Regions from separate parts of the Geobacillus sp. FSL W8-0026 genome, predicted to be linked through region 1. Evidence: predicted binding sites of a transcription regulator. Region 1 holds the regulator's gene; each other region holds the start of a gene.
What was found. Region 1 encodes CtsR, which represses protease genes until heat stress. Its sites were predicted from a motif close to ATGGTCAATAAAGGTCAAACA; they were not measured.
Positions count from the first base shown of each region.

Region 1 (6,103 bases):
GCGCGTCGGCGCCAACGTTCGACGTCATAATGATGATCGTGTTGCGGAAGTCGACCGTCCGTCCTTTCGAGTCAGTCAAGCGCCCGTCTTCCAGCACCTGCAGCAAAATATTGAACACATCCGGATGCGCCTTTTCCATCTCATCGAGCAAAATGACGGAGTACGGCTTGCGGCGCACTTTTTCTGTCAGCTGGCCACCTTCTTCGTAGCCGACATACCCCGGCGGTGAACCGATGAGCCGCGATGTCGAGTGTTTTTCCATATACTCCGACATGTCGATGCGGATCAGGGCGTCTTCATCGCCAAACATCGCTTCTGCTAAGGCGCGAGCCAATTCCGTTTTCCCAACGCCGGTCGGGCCGAGGAAAATAAACGAACCGATCGGGCGTTTCGGATCTTTCAGACCGGCGCGGGCGCGGCGCACCGCTTTCGCCACCGCTTTCACCGCCTCATCTTGGCCGACGACGCGGGCATGCAAAATCTCCTCAAGCTTGAGCAATCGTTCTGTTTCCGTTTCGGCCAGTTTCGATACCGGGATGCCGGTCCAGCTTGACACAACCGCAGCGATATCCTCCACCGTGACTTCCGAGTTTTCTTGCCCTTGTTTTTCCTTCCACGCCCGTTTCGTCTCTTCCAACTCTTCGCGCAGCCGTTGTTCCATATCGCGCAGCGAAGCCGCCTTTTCAAACTCTTGGCTTTGCACGGCAGCATCTTTTTCCTTCCGCACTTCCTCGAGCTTTTGCTCGAGCTCTTTCAGCTTCGGCGGCGCTGTAAACGAACGGAGGCGCACTTTCGAGCAAGCTTCGTCGATCAAGTCAATCGCCTTATCGGGCAGGAAACGGTCGGTAATGTAACGATCGGACAGCTTCACCGCTTGCTCAATCGCTTCATCGGAAATGGAAACACGATGGTGCGCCTCATAGCGGTCGCGCAGCCCTTTTAAAATTTGGATCGATTCTTCAACAGTCGGTTCATCGACATAAATCGGTTGGAAACGACGTTCAAGAGCAGCATCTTTCTCGATGTACTTCCGATATTCATCAAGCGTCGTCGCTCCGATGCATTGCAATTCTCCGCGCGCCAACGCCGGTTTTAAAATATTCGACGCGTCGATCGCTCCTTCCGCCCCGCCGGCGCCGATCAGCGTATGCAGTTCATCGATGAACAGAATGATGTTGCCCGCCTGCCGGATTTCATCCATCACTTTTTTCAAACGGTCTTCGAACTCGCCACGGTATTTCGTTCCGGCGACAACCGTTCCCATATCGAGCGTCATCACCCGTTTGTCGCGCAGCGTTTCCGGCACCTCGTTATTGACGATTTGCTGCGCCAGCCCTTCGGCGATCGCGGTTTTCCCGACTCCCGGCTCCCCGATCAGCACCGGGTTGTTTTTCGTCCGTCTGCTTAATACTTCAATGACGCGCTGAATCTCTTTGCTCCGGCCGATAACCGGATCAAGGCGACCTTCGCGAGCGATCGCCGTCAGGTCGCGAGCGAGGCTGTCAAGCGTTGGCGTGCTCACATGTGAGGCCCCTCCGCCTCCATGGCCTGAGATCGATTCGTTGCTGCCGAGCAGCTGCAGCACTTGTTGGCGCGCTTTGTTCAAGCTGACGCCCAAGTTGTTCAGCACACGGGCCGCTACCCCTTCCCCTTCACGGATGAGCCCAAGCAAAATATGTTCCGTGCCGACATAGGAATGGCCAAGCTTCCGCGCTTCATCCATCGACAGCTCAATGACTTTTTTCGCCCGCGGCGTATAATGAATCGTGTGCGACGCTTCATTGCCACGGCCGATGAGCGATTCGACTTCTTTTTGAATTTTTTCAGGGCCTAGTCCGAGCGCCATGAGCGCTTTGGCTGCAATTCCTTCCCCTTCACGAATCAATCCGAGCAAAATATGTTCGGTCCCGATATTGTTATGGCCAAGGCGAATGGCTTCTTCTTGCGCCAGCGCCAGCACCTTTTGTGCCCGTTCCGTAAATCTGCCAAACATCATCGTTCATCACCCTCCATCTTTCTTCGTTCCTCCATCTTTAAACGCTCCCGGATCAGCGCTGCACGGCGGACGTCGCGTTCTTCCGGGCGGAGCGCCCCACCGGCGTACTGTTGCAAAAATCCTGGCTGCGTCAAAATCATCAGCTCATTTAAAATGTTGCGCGAGATGTTTTGGATATATCCTAAATCAATGCCAAGACGCACATCGGACAAACATTGCGCCGCCTCTTTTGATTCGATGACGCGGCAGTTGGCCAATATGCCGTATGAACGGAACACTTTATCTTCTAATTGTATGCCCAAAGTTTTGACTAATGCCTGGCGCGCCGCTCGTTCTTGGGCGATCAGCTGCTGGACGATCGTATGCAAATCAGCGACAATATCTTCCTCCGATTTGCCGAGTGTGATCTGGTTGGAAATTTGGAAAATGTTCCCCAACGCCTCGCTCCCTTCGCCGTATGTCCCGCGAACGACAAGACCGAGTTGATTGATCGCCGGAACAATGCGGTTCATTTGCTGCGTCAAGACAAGCGCCGGAAGATGCATCATTACCGAAGCCCGCAACCCCGTCCCCACATTGGTGGGACAGCTTGTCAAATAGCCAAGCCGTTCATCGAAGGCGTAGTTGACATGCCCTTCAATCCAATCGTCCAATTCGCTCGCTGCTTCCAGCGCCTCAGCAAGCTGCAAACCGGGGAACAGGCATTGGATGCGAATATGATCCTCTTCGTTAATCATGATGCTGATTTCTTCGTTCTCCGAGAGCAGGCAGGCGCCAAACGGCGAATCTTCCGCCAAATGGGGACTGATCAAATGTTTTTCCACCAAAACCCTCTTTTCAATTGGCTGAAGCTCCGACATTTTCAACAGCTCGAAACGCCCCGCCTCCCTATAAGAGCGGTGCGCAAACGCCCGCTCGAACAGCGAGACGATTTGTCTTGCCTCCTCGCTGCTGAACAGCGTCGGAAAACGAAAATCAACGATATTGCGCGCCAGCCGGATGCGGCTGCTTAAGACGATATCCGAATCCGGTCCCTCTTGACTCATCCACGAACTGACCGCAGTATTGAAAAATTTCTCAAACGACATGCCGTTACATATCCCCCTCTCCGCGCTGGCGAAGTTCATTTTCCAACGAGCGGATTTGGTCACGCACCTCTGCCGCTCGCTCAAATTCCTCGCGGGCGATCAATTCCTGAAGCTTTTGTTTCAGAGCGGCAAGCTGCTTGCGCAAATGAAGCACGCCCCCTTTTCGCTTCGGAATTTTCCCTGAATGGGCCGTATTGCCGCTATGAAGCCGTTTCAAGATCGGCGGCAAGTAACGGGCAAATGTTCGATAACAATCCGCACAGCCGAACCGCCCAATTTGTGTAAACTGATGATAGGTCATCTGGCATGTCTGGCACTGCAGCAAATCCGGGTTTGGAAACGCGTTCGCCGTCATCTCCTTCACCGGAGCCTCGAAGTTGAGTAACCCCGCCAACAAGTTGTTGAGTGGAAAATCGTCATGGCCATATAACATAAACATATGGCCGTGCTCCTTAGCGCATTGTTCGCAAAGATGAAACTCCGTTTTTTCTCCGTTGACGATTTTCGTAAAATGCATCGTAGCCGGCCGTTGCTTGCATTCTTGGCAAACCAAAGACTTCCCCTCCCCCTATTTATATTTCAGCGACGTCAACATCGCCTTCAGCATGCGCGCTCGCAGTTCATCCCGTTCAGGCAGGTCAATGTATAAAACGGAGCGATCCATGACACTTAACATCATTTTTGCCTCGCGCTCCGAAATCACGTTTTCATCAACGAGACGTTTCACCATATTCTCAGCATTCGACTGGCTGATGCGAGAACCAATGAGCTCAAGCAGCTGATCAATGAGCTGCGCCTCACTTTTTGTCTTTACCTTCATAATCCGAATATACCCGCCGCCGCCGCGTTTGCTTTCAACAATATATCCTCTTTCCAAGGTAAACCTTGTGTTGATGACATAATTGATTTGTGACGGAACGCATTGAAACTTACTGGCGATTTCACTTCGCTTAATTTCTACAATATCTTGATCACTCATATTGAGAACTTGCTTTAAATATTGCTCAATAATGTCGGAAATGTTTGGCACTCTACCTCCCACCTTCCTTACAACCGAACTGCTCAGACGATCAAATCCATCCGTTGACTTTGACTATATTTGACCTTACTTTTACTATATAATGTATGGCGAAAAAATGCAAGCGTTACTGAAAAACAGCGGGCATCTATAGAATATCCTCTTTTTCCAATGGCAAAACGTCAAAAAGAACAGATAAACAAAAAGCACGCCTTTTCTTTTTGGAGAAAAGGCGTGCTAAAAGATCTACTGCCTAGCAGCGACCTACTCTTGCAGGGGCGCTGGCCCCAACTACCATCGGCGCTGGAGGGCTTAACTTCCGTGTTCGGGATGGGAACGGGTGTTTCCCCTCCGCTATCACCACTAGGCAAGCGATTCCGTTTTTCATCAATCATTATACCAGAAAATCAATTCCTGTCAAGAAGGAACGCATTCCTTCAAAACTAGATAACCGTCGGAAGAAGCCGCGTATCACACTGTCTAGCTCCGGCCGCCATCGGCTCGCGACGCTTCGGTCCTGCTATGGCGGCATAGCCTCCTCGCAGGCCCTCCAGCGCGTTTCGCCGATCGGCGGGCGGCCTCCGCTTTTCTAGGTTAAGCCCTCGATCGATTAGTATCCGTCAGCTCCACGTGTCGCCACGCTTCCACCTCGGACCTATCGACCTCGTCATCTTCGAGGGATCTTACTCGCCTAACGCGATGGGAAATCTCATCTTGAGGGGGGCTTCACGCTTAGATGCTTTCAGCGCTTATCCCGTCCGCACATAGCTACCCAGCGGTGCCCCTGGCGGGACAACTGGTACACCAGCGGTGCGTCCATCCCGGTCCTCTCGTACTAAGGACAGCTCCTCGCAAATTTCCTACGCCCGCGACGGATAGGGACCGAACTGTCTCACGACGTTCTGAACCCAGCTCGCGTACCGCTTTAATGGGCGAACAGCCCAACCCTTGGGACCGACTACAGCCCCAGGATGCGATGAGCCGACATCGAGGTGCCAAACCTCCCCGTCGATGTGGACTCTTGGGGGAGATCAGCCTGTTATCCCCGGGGTAGCTTTTATCCGTTGAGCGATGGCCCTTCCATGCGGAACCACCGGATCACTAAGCCCGACTTTCGTCCCTGCTCGACCTGTCCGTCTCGCAGTCAAGCTCCCTTGTGCCTTTGCACTCTCCGAATGATTTCCAACCATTCTGAGGGAACCTTTGGGCGCCTCCGTTACCTTTTGGGAGGCGACCGCCCCAGTCAAACTGCCCACCTGACACTGTCTCCCACCCCGCTGAAGGGGTGCGGGTTAGAATTTCAATACCGCCAGGGTGGTATCCCACCGGCGCCTCCACCGAAGCTGGCGCTCCGGCTTCTCAGGCTCCCACCTATCCTGTACAAGCGATACCAAAATTCCATATCAGGCTGCAGTAAAGCTCCACGGGGTCTTTCCGTCCTGTCGCGGGGAACCTGCATCTTCACAGGTAGTATAATTTCACCGGGTCTCTCGTTGAGACAGCGCCCAAGTCGTTACACCTTTCGTGCGGGTCGGAACTTACCCGACAAGGAATTTCGCTACCTTAGGACCGTTATAGTTACGGCCGCCGTTTACTGGGGCTTCGGTTCGCACCTTCGCTTCCGCTCAGCGCTCCCCTTAACCTTCCAGCACCGGGCAGGTGTCAGCCCCTATACGTCGCCTTTCGGCTTCGCAGAGACCTGTGTTTTTGATAAACAGTCGCTTGGGCCTTTTCACTGCGGCTCTTCCAGGCTCTTCACCCGAAAGAGCACCCCTTCTCCCGAAGTTACGGGGTCATTTTGCCGAGTTCCTTAACGAGAGTTCTCCCGCGCGCCTTAGGATTCTCTCCTCGCCTACCTGTGTCGGTTTGCGGTACGGGCACCTCTTCCCTCGCTAGAGGCTTTTCTTGGCAGTGTGAAATCGGGGACTTCCGGATGACTCCGTCGCCATCACAGCTTGGCCTTCCGGCCAGCGGATTTGCCTACTGGCCAGCCTCACTGCT
Region 1 covers NZ_CP150194.1:93,559-99,661, reverse strand. The annotation lists gene clpC (ATP-dependent protease ATP-binding subunit ClpC) at 1-1,996, opposite strand, end outside; gene NST29_RS00510 (protein arginine kinase) at 1,993-3,084, opposite strand; gene NST29_RS00505 (UvrB/UvrC motif-containing protein) at 3,089-3,637, opposite strand; gene NST29_RS00500 (CtsR family transcriptional regulator) at 3,653-4,114, opposite strand; rRNA gene rrf (5S ribosomal RNA) at 4,354-4,470, opposite strand; rRNA gene NST29_RS00490 (23S ribosomal RNA) at 4,693-6,103, opposite strand, start outside.

Region 2 (6,103 bases), 980 kb from region 1:
CTTCGGTCATCGCGGAGCGAATCAGCCGGTGTGGGACGCGGTGAAACAAAACGTCGTCATGACGTCGCAAAACCATAGCTATGTTGTCAAAGAGGACAGTTTGGCGGCCACACCGCTTGCCATTCGCTTCATCAACGTCAACGACGGCTCCATCGAAGGGATGATCCATCGCCATAAGCCGATTTTATCGGTGCAATACCATCCGGAGGCGCATCCGGGGCCGCACGATACCGGCTATATTTTCGATGAGTTTTTGCAAACCGTCGCAAAGGGAGAGAAAGTCTATGCCTAAAGATTCCTCGCTTCAATCGATTCTCCTGATCGGGTCGGGGCCGATCGTCATCGGCCAAGCGGCTGAGTTTGACTATTCCGGCACGCAGGCGTGCATCGCCTTAAAAGAAGAAGGATACCGCGTCATTTTAGTGAACAACAATCCGGCGACGATCATGACCGATGACGTCCACGCCGATGCCGTCTATTTCGAACCGCTCACCGTCGACGCCGTCGAAGCGATCATCGCCAAGGAACGGCCGGATGGGCTGCTGGCCACATTCGGCGGCCAAACCGGGCTCAACTTGGCGTTTCAGCTGCATGAAGCCGGCGTGCTGGAAACATACGGGGTGAGACTGCTCGGAACACCGATTGAAGCCATTCAGCGCGGAGAAGACCGCGAAGCGTTCCGCGCGCTGATGCAAGAGCTTGGCGAACCGGTGCCGGAGAGCGAAATTGTCACAAGCGTCGAAGAAGCGGTCGCGTTTGCCGAAAAAATCGGTTTTCCGATCATTATTCGTCCTGCCTATACGCTCGGTGGGACGGGCGGCGGCATTGCCGACAACATGGAGCAGTTCATTGCGCTGGTGGAAAAAGGCTTGGCCGAAAGCCCGATTCGCCAATGTTTAATCGAGCGGAGCGTCGCCGGATTTAAAGAGATTGAATATGAAGTGATGCGCGACCAATCGAATACGTGCATCACGGTTTGCAATATGGAAAACGTTGATCCCGTCGGCATCCACACCGGCGATTCGATCGTCGTCGCGCCGTCGCAGACGCTGACGGATGAGGAATACCAAATGCTTCGTTCTTCAGCGGTGAAAATCATTTCGGCCTTAGGGATCATCGGCGGCTGCAACATTCAATTCGCCCTTGATCCGAACAGCAAGCAATACTACTTAATCGAAGTCAACCCGCGCGTCAGCCGTTCGTCAGCGCTCGCCTCGAAAGCGACCGGCTATCCGATCGCCCGCATCGCCGCCAAACTGGCTGTCGGCTATACGCTGGCCGAACTCGTCAATCCGGTGACGAAAACAACGTATGCCAGCTTCGAGCCAGCCTTGGATTATGTCGTCGTCAAGTTTCCGCGCTTGCCGTTTGACAAGTTTCCGCATGCGGACCGCAAGCTCGGCACGCAGATGAAGGCGACCGGAGAAGTGATGGCGATCGACCGCAACATGGAGCGAGCGTTCCAAAAAGCGGTGCAGTCGCTTGAAGGCAAAAACAACGGGCTGTTTTGGCCGGAACTTGCGGCGAAAACGAACGATGAGCTGAAACAACTGCTTGTTGACAAAGACGACCGCCGCTTTTTCGCTATCTTGGAATTGCTCCGCCGCGGGGTGACGGTCGAAGACATTCACACATGGACGAAAATCGACCGCTTTTTCCTTCGCTCGTTTGAGCGGCTCGTGGCGCTCGAAAAACAGGCGACAGCTGCGTCAATCGATACGATTGATGAAGCGACCTTCCGCTTTTTGAAAGAAAAAGGATGCAGCGACGCCTTTTTGGCCGAAACGTGGGGCGTGACCGAGCTTGACGTGCGCCGCAAGCGGAAAGAGCTTGGCATCGTGCCGTCGTACAAAATGGTTGACACGTGTGCGGCCGAGTTCCATTCGGAAACGGATTACTACTACTCGACGTATTTCGGCGAAGACGAGCGGAAGAAAGCGAGCGGCAAGGAGAAAGTGCTGATCATCGGCGCCGGACCGATTCGCATCGGCCAAGGGATTGAGTTTGATTACAGCTCTGTTCACAGCGTGTTCGCGTTGCAACAAGAAGGGTATGAGACGGTGATGATCAACAACAATCCGGAAACGGTGTCGACCGATTTTGCCGTCGCTGACCGCCTGTACTTTGAGCCATTGACCTTAGAGAGCGTCCTCGATGTCATGGAAGCCGAACAAATCAAGCATATCATTGTTCAATTCGGCGGCCAGACGGCGATCAATTTGGTCAAAGGACTCGAGGAAGCCGGTGTGCCGCTGCTTGGCGTCACCTACGAGATCATTGACCAGCTGGAAGATCGCGACCGTTTTTACCAGTTGCTTGAGGAGCTTGACATTCCGCACGTCCCCGGCTTGATGGCGAACAACGCCGAAGAGCTCGTCGCCAAAGCGGCCGCGATCGGCTATCCGGTGCTGCTTCGCCCGTCGTATGTGATCGGCGGCCGCGGCATGTTCATCGTCCGGAACGAGATCCAGCTTGCCGCGTTGATCGAACAAGGTGAGTTGACGTATCCGATTTTGATCGATGCGTATTTGGACGGGAAAGAGGCGGAGGCAGACATCGTGACAGACGGAACGGACCTGTTGCTGCCGACGATCATCGAACATGTCGAAAAAGCCGGCGTCCACTCCGGCGACAGCTACGCTTGGCTGCCGGCGCAGACGCTCACAGACGAAGAAAAAGCGAAAATCATCGACTATGCGGGCCGGATTGCCAACAAACTCGGCTTCAAAGGAATCATGAACATTCAATATGTCATTGCCGATGGCCATGTGTATGTGCTTGAAGTCAATCCGCGCGCGAGCCGGACGGTGCCGATCGTCAGCAAAACGACCGGCGTGCCGCTGGCGCAAATTGCGACAAAATTATTGCTTGGGAAATCGCTTGTCGACATGGTCGATGAAAACATGCGTAAATTGGCGGTCATGCCGTACGTTGTGTTGAAGTACCCCGTATTTTCCACGTACAAACTGCCGGGCGTTGACCCGACCGTTGGGCCGGAAATGAAATCGACCGGTGAAGGCATCAGCATCGCCGCGACGAAGGAAGAAGCGGCGTACAAGGCGTTTTACGCCTACTTGCAAAAGAAAGCGAACGCCAATGAAATGTACGTCATCGGCGGCATCGATGAAGCGCTGGCGGCGGAAATCGAAGCGAAACAGCTGGTGATGGTATCCGAGCTCCCGTTTGCTGAGTGGGTGAAACGCGATACGGCGCTGGCGGTGATCGACTTGGGCAAAGAGGAAGGCGAGGCGCCGAAACGAATGGCTGCATTGTCCCGACAATTGCTCGTCTTCACAGAGCCCGAGACGTTGAAGCTCTTCTTGCAGGCGCTCGCTGTCGATCAGCTCGATGTGCAGCCGATTTACAGCTGGCTGGAAAAGAAAAAACAGGCAGAACAGGCGGTGATTTTATGAATGCAGTCATGTCACTGAAAGGAAGAGATGTGTTAACGCTGCTTGATTTTTCCACAGATGAAATTTTCGATTTGTTGGCGCTCGCCGCCGACTTAAAGGCGAAACAAAAAGCAGGGATTCCGTATACGCCGCTTGTCGGCAAAACGATGGCGATGATTTTTGAAAAGCCGTCAACGCGCACGCGCGTGTCGTTTGAAGTCGGCATGATCCAGCTCGGCGGCCAAGCGCTCTACTTGAATGGCAACGACCTGCAGCTCGGCCGCGGCGAAACGATCGCCGATACGGCGCGCGTCTTATCGCAATACGTGGATGTCATGATGATCCGGACGTTTGCCCACGAAAAGGTCGAAGAATTGGCGGAATACGCGTCGGTTCCGGTCATCAACGGCTTGACCGATGACGACCATCCGTGCCAAGCGCTGGCGGATTTGCTGACGATTTATGAAGTGAAAAAAACGTTCCAAGGCCTCAAGCTCGCCTATGTCGGCGACGGCAACAACGTCGCCAACGCGCTCCTAGCAGCCGCGGCGAAAGTGGGCATGGATGTGGCCATCGCCTGTCCGCCCGGCTATGAACCGAAAGCCGCCTATGTGGAGGCGGCGCGCCAAATAGGGGAAAAAACGGGCGCCGCTGTCACGGTGACCCACGACCCGCTTGAGGCCGTGGCGGGGGCTGATGCGATTTATACCGATGTCTGGACGAGCATGGGCCAAGAGAGCGAAAGCGCCGAGCGGCTTCGCGTGTTTCAGCCGTACCAAGTGAATGAAGAGCTCGTCAAAGCGGCCAAACCCGATTACCTCTTTTTGCACTGCCTGCCGGCCCACCGCGGCGAGGAAGTGACCGCCGGCGTTATAGACGGACCGAACTCGTTCGTCTTTGAGCAGGCCGGCAACCGGCTTCATGCTCAAAAAGCGATTTTAGTGTCGATCCTATAGAAAAAGGAATTCCCGCTTCGGGAGTTCCTTTTTCGCTCTTACTAAGGAAAAAGGATTTCCGGAGGGGAACACTTTTTCCTTGTCAAAGGCTTGGCGCTCCGTGTGCGGCGGCCCCATCATTTCCCTTCTTATGAACAGCGGCGAAACCGGGAATGCTAACAAATGCAATCGAAGCAAGGGGGATGAAACCAATGGGTCAACCGCGCCATTTTAAACCGGGAGACAAAGCGCCGAACAACGGCATTTACATTGAGATCGGCGAAACGGGAGACAATGTGAAACATCCAAAAAAGCTGAAACTAAAAGCCGGCGATACGTTTCCGGAAACGTCGAACCATAACCGGCATTGGACGTATTTGCGCAAGCCGTAAGGCCGATGAAACGAAAAGCCATTCCCATCGCGGAGTGGCTTTTGGTTTGCTTACCGGGCGGTGGATCCGCTATAATCATTTATAGTCAAAAAAGGTCAAATGGAGGGAACGGCATGGATGCAAGCCGTTTGACGGAAAAACTGCAAGAGGCGTTCATGGCGGCGCAATCGCTCGCCAAAGAACGGCATCATCAACAGCTCGATGTCGAGCACCTGCTGTTGGCGCTCTTTGAACAAGAAGGCGGCCTGGCGCCGCGGTTGTTGGAGCTTTCGGGCGCTGACAAGGAAAAGGCCGCTGACTGGCTGCGCCACCAGCTTCGTCAAAAACCGGAAGTGCATGGGGCGGACGGGCAGCTGTATGTTGCGCCCGCCTTGGCGCGGCTGCTTGAGGAAGCCGAAGCGGAAGCAAAACGGATGCAAGACGAGTACATATCGGTTGAACATGTGCTGCTCGCGTTGCCTCGCGGCGCCGAGCCGGTCGCCCGGCAGCTGGCGCCGTTTGGGGTGACGCGTGAAGCGCTGTTGGCCGCACTGACAAAAGTAAGGGGGAATCAACGCGTGACAAGTCCGAATCCAGAGGCGACGTACGAGGCATTGACCAAATACGGCCGCGATTTAGTGGCGGAAGCCAGAGCAGGGAAAATCGACCCGGTCATCGGCCGCGACAGTGAAATTCGCCGTGTCATCCGCATTTTGTCGCGCAAAACGAAAAACAATCCGGTGTTGATCGGCGAGCCGGGCGTGGGGAAAACGGCCATTGTGGAAGGGCTCGCCCAGCGCATCGTGCGCAAAGACGTCCCGGAAGGCTTGAAAGACAAAACGATTTTCGCGCTTGATATGAGTGCGCTTGTTGCTGGAGCGAAGTTTCGCGGTGAATTTGAAGAGCGGCTGAAAGCGGTGCTCAATGAAATCAAAAAAAGCGACGGCCGCATCATTTTGTTCATTGACGAGCTGCATACGATCGTCGGCGCCGGCCGGGCCGAGGGGGCGATGGACGCCGGCAATATGTTAAAGCCGATGCTCGCCCGCGGCGAGCTGCGCTGCATTGGAGCGACGACGCTTGATGAGTACCGGCAATACATCGAAAAAGACCCGGCGCTCGAGCGCCGCTTCCAACAAGTATTGGTCCAAGAGCCGAGCGTCGAAGACACGATTTCGATTTTGCGCGGGCTGAAAGAGCGGTACGAAGTGCACCATGGCGTGAAAATTCACGATCGCGCGCTCGTCGCGGCTGCGGTGTTGTCCGACCGTTACATCTCTGACCGCTTTTTGCCTGACAAAGCGATTGATTTGGTCGATGAAGCGTGCGCGACGATCCGCACGGAAATGGATTCGATGCCGTCCGAACTCGATGAAGTGATGCGCCGCGTCATGCAGCTCGAGAT
Region 2 covers NZ_CP150194.1:2,746,872-2,752,974, reverse strand. The annotation lists gene NST29_RS13805 (carbamoyl phosphate synthase small subunit) at 1-292, shown strand, start outside; gene NST29_RS13800 (carbamoyl phosphate synthase large subunit) at 285-3,413, shown strand; gene argF (ornithine carbamoyltransferase) at 3,410-4,348, shown strand; gene NST29_RS13790 (YjzC family protein) at 4,540-4,719, shown strand; gene clpB (ATP-dependent chaperone ClpB) at 4,833-6,103, shown strand, end outside.
Region 2: the regulator CtsR is predicted to act here: its motif matches at 4,801-4,821, upstream of clpB (ATP-dependent chaperone ClpB).

Region 3 (6,103 bases), 1.1 Mb from region 1:
GCACATCTACACCGACCCGTTTTATTACATCGACTACACGCTCGCGCAAGTGTGCGCGTTCCAGTTTTGGAAGCGGGCGGAAGACGACCGGGCTGCGGCGTGGCGCGACTATGTGGCGCTTTGCCGATTGGGCGGCAGCCGGCCGTTCACCGAGCTCGTCCAAAGCGCCAACCTCCAGTCGCCGTTTGCCGACGGGGCGGTCGCTTCGGTTATCGGCCATATCGAGCGGTGGCTGGACAGTGTCGATGACAAAGCGTTGTGAATGAAAGCGGAAATGGAACGGACGATCCGCGTGTTGATGAACGGTCTGCGCCGCTAACCGGCCGGCTTCCGCCAAGGAGCCGGCCTAGTTGTTTTCTTTCGCGTAACGGAGGATGGCTTCGGCATCAAGCAGCGACGGACGTGCGTTCGGTCAAAACGTTTGACCGAACGGCCGTCATGTTCTGGCACCGTCGTCTTCCGAAATGACGCTGGATCCTTTGTTTGGATCGAACGATGGATACCACTGGACATCGTTAAAAATATGGACAGGGGATCGTTCTTTGTCCAAGATGAGAAGATTGTACCGCAAGTCCCCATGATTAATTCGATTGATCAAATCTTTTGGGATATCGTCTATCCATGAGGAAGAAATGGTGATGGTATATGACAACTGTCCGTTGGCCGGCAAAGGGCCTTTGACGGCGTTCGAACGGTCAACATGGGTCACGCGAGAAAGTTCCTCTGGATATTGAATGACGAAATAGTAATCTCGATACTGTTCAAGCAACTGATACAGCTGCTCCGAGAGGGTGTAACGCATCGTCAAGTGAATCGAGCGGCTCGTTGCTTTGGCGGTAAATTCATTGACTAAAAAATGCGGTGGCAGAAATTTCTCCTCTAGCGATAACGGCTTCTGTTCCTTTTTTACTTTTTCCTTTTGCTCGTTTCCTTGTACCGCTTCTTTCCCTACATGGTGCGGAGCGGGGGTAGGATCATGTCCGCGCTCGCACGCCGCCAGCAAGAGAACGCCGATAAAAAGAGGGTAAAAGAACTTTTCCTTCATAAAATCACCCATTCATGAAGATAGGTTGGAGGAATTGGGCTCCCGCTTTTCAGATGCCAAAACCAAGGCCGAGAGACAGGATCGCTTTTTACGCTACAAACACTAACAATATTTTCAAATTGATTGTCTCATCAAATAAGAAAAATGCCAAGCACAACCGTTAGTGAAAATTCGACATTTTTCGATTTGTGGTATTGGTCATAAAAAAACGCCTCACCTTTTGTTCAAGGTGAGACGATGTTCGTCAGACGGTTACGAGGCGATTTGCGCCACGATGGCGTCTCCTTTGACATCGATGCGGATCGCGCGCACCGATTGGTCAGCGTCAAGAAGACAGTCGGCGATGTTGTCTTCAACATGCTCTTGGATGACGCGGCGGAGCGGGCGGGCGCCGAAGGCCGGATGGTAGCCGAGCTCAGCCAGCTTTTCTTTCGCCGCTTCCGTCACGTCGAGTTCAATGCCTTGTTCGCGCATCGCCGCTTTGACATCGGCGAGCATCAAGTCGACAATCTCAAGCAAGTGCGCTTTTTCGAGCGGCTTGAACTCGATGATGGCGTCGAAGCGGTTCAAAAATTCGGGCTTGAAGTAAGCGCTGAGTGAGTCAAGGACGCTTGATGGGCCGCCGCTTTGTTTTTCAAAGCCGACGGTGATTTTTTTGTCGGTGACGCCGGCGTTGCTTGTCGCGATGATGACCGTGTCTTTGAAGCTGACGGTGCGGCCTTGGCTGTCGGTCAAGCGGCCGTCTTCCAAAATTTGCAGGAAGATGTGCTGCACGTCTGGGTGCGCTTTTTCAATCTCATCGAGCAAGATGATGCTGTACGGATGGCGGCGCACTTTTTCCGTCAGCTGACCGGCTTCTTCAAAGCCGATATAGCCCGGCGGTGAACCGATCAGCTTCGCGACGGAATGTTTCTCCATGTATTCGCTCATATCGAGGCGAATCATGGCGTCTTTCGTGCCAAACAGCTCTTCAGCGAGCGTTTTGGCGAGCTCCGTTTTCCCGACGCCGGTCGGGCCGACGAACAAGAACGAACCGATCGGACGGTGTTTCGCCTTCAAGCCGGCGCGGCTGCGGCGAATCGCTTTGGCGACTTTTTGCACCGCTTCCGCTTGGCCAATCACTTTTTTCGCCAAGTTGTCTTCGAGATGTTTCATTTTTTCTTTTTCATCGGCTTGCAGCTTGCCGACCGGGATGCCGGTTTTCTCGGCGATGATTTGCTCGATATCGGCGGCATCCACGACAGGGCGTTCTTGGGTGACGCCTTGGTCGAGCTGTTTCTCCAGTTTCAGCTCTTCATCGCGCAGTTTCGCCGCCAGCTCATAGTTTTCTTCTTTCGCCGCTTGTTCTTTTTCTTTCGCGATTTGCATCAGCCGCTCTTGCAGCTGTTTTTCATCGGTCGGGCCGAGGTGCAAGTTCGCTTTCGAGCCGGCCTCGTCCAACAAGTCGATCGCTTTGTCCGGCAGGAAGCGGTCTTGGATGTAGCGGTGCGCGAGTTTAACGCACGCTTCGATCGCCTCGTCTGTATAACGAACGTGGTGGAACTGCTCATATTTTGGTTGAATGCCTTTTAAGATGGCGATCGCTTCGTCAACGGTCGGTTCGTTTACGATGACCGGTTGGAAGCGGCGTTCAAGAGCGGCGTCTTTTTCAATGTGCCGGTATTCTTTCAACGTTGTTGCTCCGACGACTTGCAGTTCGCCGCGGGCGAGCGCCGGTTTTAAAATGTTGCCGGCATCCATCGACCCTTCGGCAGCGCCAGCGCCGACGAGCAGATGAATTTCGTCAATGAACAAGATGACGTTTTTCCGCTCTTGCAGTTCGGCGATGAGCCGTTTCATCCGCTCTTCGAATTGACCGCGGATGCCGGTGTTGGCGACAAGCGATGCCACATCAAGCAAGTACACTTCTTTGTTCAACAATTTTTCCGGCACGTTTCCTTCGGCGATTTTCAGCGCCAGCCCTTCAACGATCGCCGTTTTCCCGACGCCCGGCTCCCCGATCAACACCGGATTGTTTTTGTTGCGGCGGTTCAAAATTTCAATAACGCGCGCAATTTCTTTGTCGCGGCCGATGACGGGGTCGATTAAGCCCGCTTTGGCCATTTGCGTCAAGTTGCGGCCAAATTGATCCAAAAATCCGCCGCCATGACGCTGCGGGTGTTTGGCCGCTGTTTCCGGCGCGGCCGCTTGCGCGTTGGCCGCCGCCAGATGACCAGCGAACCAGTCGTCAAACGAAAACGGCGAAAAGCCGAAGTTCATTGGAATTGACAGTTGCTGTTTTTGTTTTTCATAGCATGTATGGCAAAGATGAAGCTGTTTTTTCTCACCATTCCATTGCAAGTTGACAAACACCGTTGCTTCACGTTGTTGGCATGCTTGGCAACGCATGAGGAATACCCCCTTCTCCGTTACTAGTAGTTTGACTTTGACTTTCTTTGATCTTCTGACTCTATTATACTTTGACCTTTTTTGACTTTCAAGTGTTTTGCGCAAAAAAATTTGTGATAACGATGAAATGTTTTTGAAAAAATGGTGAAGACTAATAGAGGTGGAACGAAGCTATGATAAACTGAAAAACAGAAAAAGAGACTGTTTTGTTCACCTGTCCGGTCGGGCAAATGGCATGACAGCTCTTAGATGGAAAGGAGAACAGGAACATGAAACGGTTCGCGTTAGCGTGTGCGGCTACGTTGATCGTCCTCACAGCGGCGGCTTGCTCGGACAACAATAAGCGAACGGAAACGCCGGCTGTGCTTGATGTGAAGATGGAGATACCCGATCATATCGAGTTGAACAAGCCGACGAAGCTCGCTTGTGTCGTGACGTATGGCGGTGAAAAAGTAGACGATGCGAGCGAAGTAAAATTTGAAGTGTGGAAGCACGGCGCCGGCGATCGCGACATGCTGAAAGCGAAGCGCGATGGCAGCGGGCGCTATTCGGTCACCAAAACGTTCACCGAAGCGGGGACGTATTCCGTTGTCGCCCATGTGACGGCACGCGATATGCACAACATGCCGAAAAAAGATGTTGTCGTCGGCAATCCAAGCCAAGCGGCTGAAAAAGGAGAATCGGACAGCCACCCGTCCGGCGAGGCGGATCATCAGCACGGTGAGGCAGGCCATCACCACGACAACAGTGTGTCCATGTCGTTATCTTCCCATTCGGTGACAGCCGGAAAACCAGTGACCTTAGCGGTTCGCATCATGAAAGACGGAAAGCCGCTGACGAAGGCGACCGTCCGTTTTGAAATTTGGCAGGCGGACAACAAACATGAGTTTGTCGAAACAAAAGAAGCCGGAAACGGTGACTATCAGGCGGAGGTGACGTTTGCTACGCCGGGAACGTATTCCGTGAAAGTGCATGTCGAAGCGGCCTCCCTGCATGAACATCAAGTCGAACAAGTGATGGCGCACTAACGAAGACGAGGGTGTCCCAAAAGGAACGGGATACCCTCTTTCGTTGCTATATATACGTTCTGACTGCTTCTGCCGCACTATATGTTGTGTCGATCTTGAAGGCAGACAACCTTTTGGGTCAGCACCGTTTTTTCTATTCTTGAAGGCAGACAACCTTTTGGGTCAGCACCGTTTTTTCTATTCTTGAAGGCAGACAACCCTTTGGGTCAGCCTGTTTTTTCTATTGAGGAACATTCTCCGGTTCGGCCGTCTTTCTTGTCCGCTGCGGACATATACATGGAATGAAAAGAGAGGGCAAGAGAAGGAGATGGCAGACGGTGAGAAAAAAAACGGAATGGGCGGAGGCGTGGCAAATTGCTGCCGTGTATGTCGGTACGGTGATCGGCGCTGGATTCGCGACGGGCAGAGAAATCATTGAATTTTTTACCCGGTATGGAACGGCGGGGACGATCGGGGTGGCGGTCAGCGGCGCGCTGTTCACTTGGGGCGGGGCGCGGCTCATGGTGATGGCGCGCCGCCTTGGCGCCGCCTCTTACGATGAATTGAATCGCTATTTGTTCGGGAAACGGCTCAGTCCGCTAGTGACCTTCGTGATGACGTGCATGGTGGCAGGGGTGACGGCGGTGATGATTGCCGGGGCGGGCGCGGTGTTTGAAGAGCAGCTCGGCTGGCCGCGGCAGGCGGGGATTGCGCTGACGCTTGGCGCGGCGTTGACGGTCATGTTGCTCGACCGCAAAGGGCTGTTTGGCGTGAATGTGTTTGTAGTGCCGATGATGGTGTTGTTTAGCGTCACGATTTTGCTCAAAATGGCGACAGCCGGGCATCTATGCCGACCGGGGGCAACAGCAGCGGACTATTCGCTGAAAGCGATGATGGCGCCGTTTTCTTATGCGGCGTTTAACTTGGCCATGGCGCAAGCGGTGCTTGTTCCCGTCGCCCGCGAAGCGGCGAATGAGCGGGTGGTCAAGCGCGGCGCGGTGTTGGGCGGCTTGCTGCTGACGGGGCTGCTGCTGTTGAATCATACGGTGCTGTTGTCGTTTCCGCATCACGCGGGCGATGAAATTCCGATGGCTCAGGTGGTTCGGACGTTTTTCGCCGTGCTTTATTGGTTTTATGTCGTCGTGATTTACGGGGAAATTTTCACCTCCGTCATCGGCGGATTGTTTGGGCTGGAACGTCAGGCGCGCGCCTGGTGGCCCGGGGGCGGGAAACCGCTTGGGGTGCTGCTTGTGCTGCTGTTTGCTGCTGTCAGCCCGTTTCGCTACGGGGAGCTGTTGTCGATGGTCTATCCGTTGTTCGGTTACATAAGCATTTGTTTGTTATGGCTTCTTTGGCGCCGGCGCATGCCAAAGCGGTAAACAAGCCCTTTTGCTCCTTGCCCAAGCGGCCGAGAAGCAAAAGGGTTTGCTTTTATAAAACCGGTCATTGAAGGGAAGTGGGCCTGTCACCAACTTCAGCGGTTTTCTCGGTCTTTTCGAAGTGAAAGCGGGAAATCATCTTATCCAATTCGCGCGCTGCCGCTGCCAGTGCATCCGCTTCGCGCGCCAGCTGATGAAGAGCGAGCGTCTGCTGTTCGAGCCCGGCCGATGTTTCATGAACCATGTTGGAAAATTCGGTGGCGACAGTGCGCACGCCTTCCATC
Region 3 covers NZ_CP150194.1:2,590,292-2,596,394, reverse strand. The annotation lists gene NST29_RS12980 (M3 family oligoendopeptidase) at 1-262, shown strand, start outside; gene NST29_RS12975 (hypothetical protein) at 437-1,045, opposite strand; gene NST29_RS12970 (ATP-dependent Clp protease ATP-binding subunit) at 1,298-3,433, opposite strand; gene NST29_RS12965 (FixH family protein) at 3,703-4,461, shown strand; gene NST29_RS12960 (membrane protein) at 4,779-5,819, shown strand; gene NST29_RS12955 (methyl-accepting chemotaxis protein) at 5,884-6,103, opposite strand, start outside.
Region 3: the regulator CtsR is predicted to act here: its motif matches at 3,502-3,522, upstream of NST29_RS12970 (ATP-dependent Clp protease ATP-binding subunit).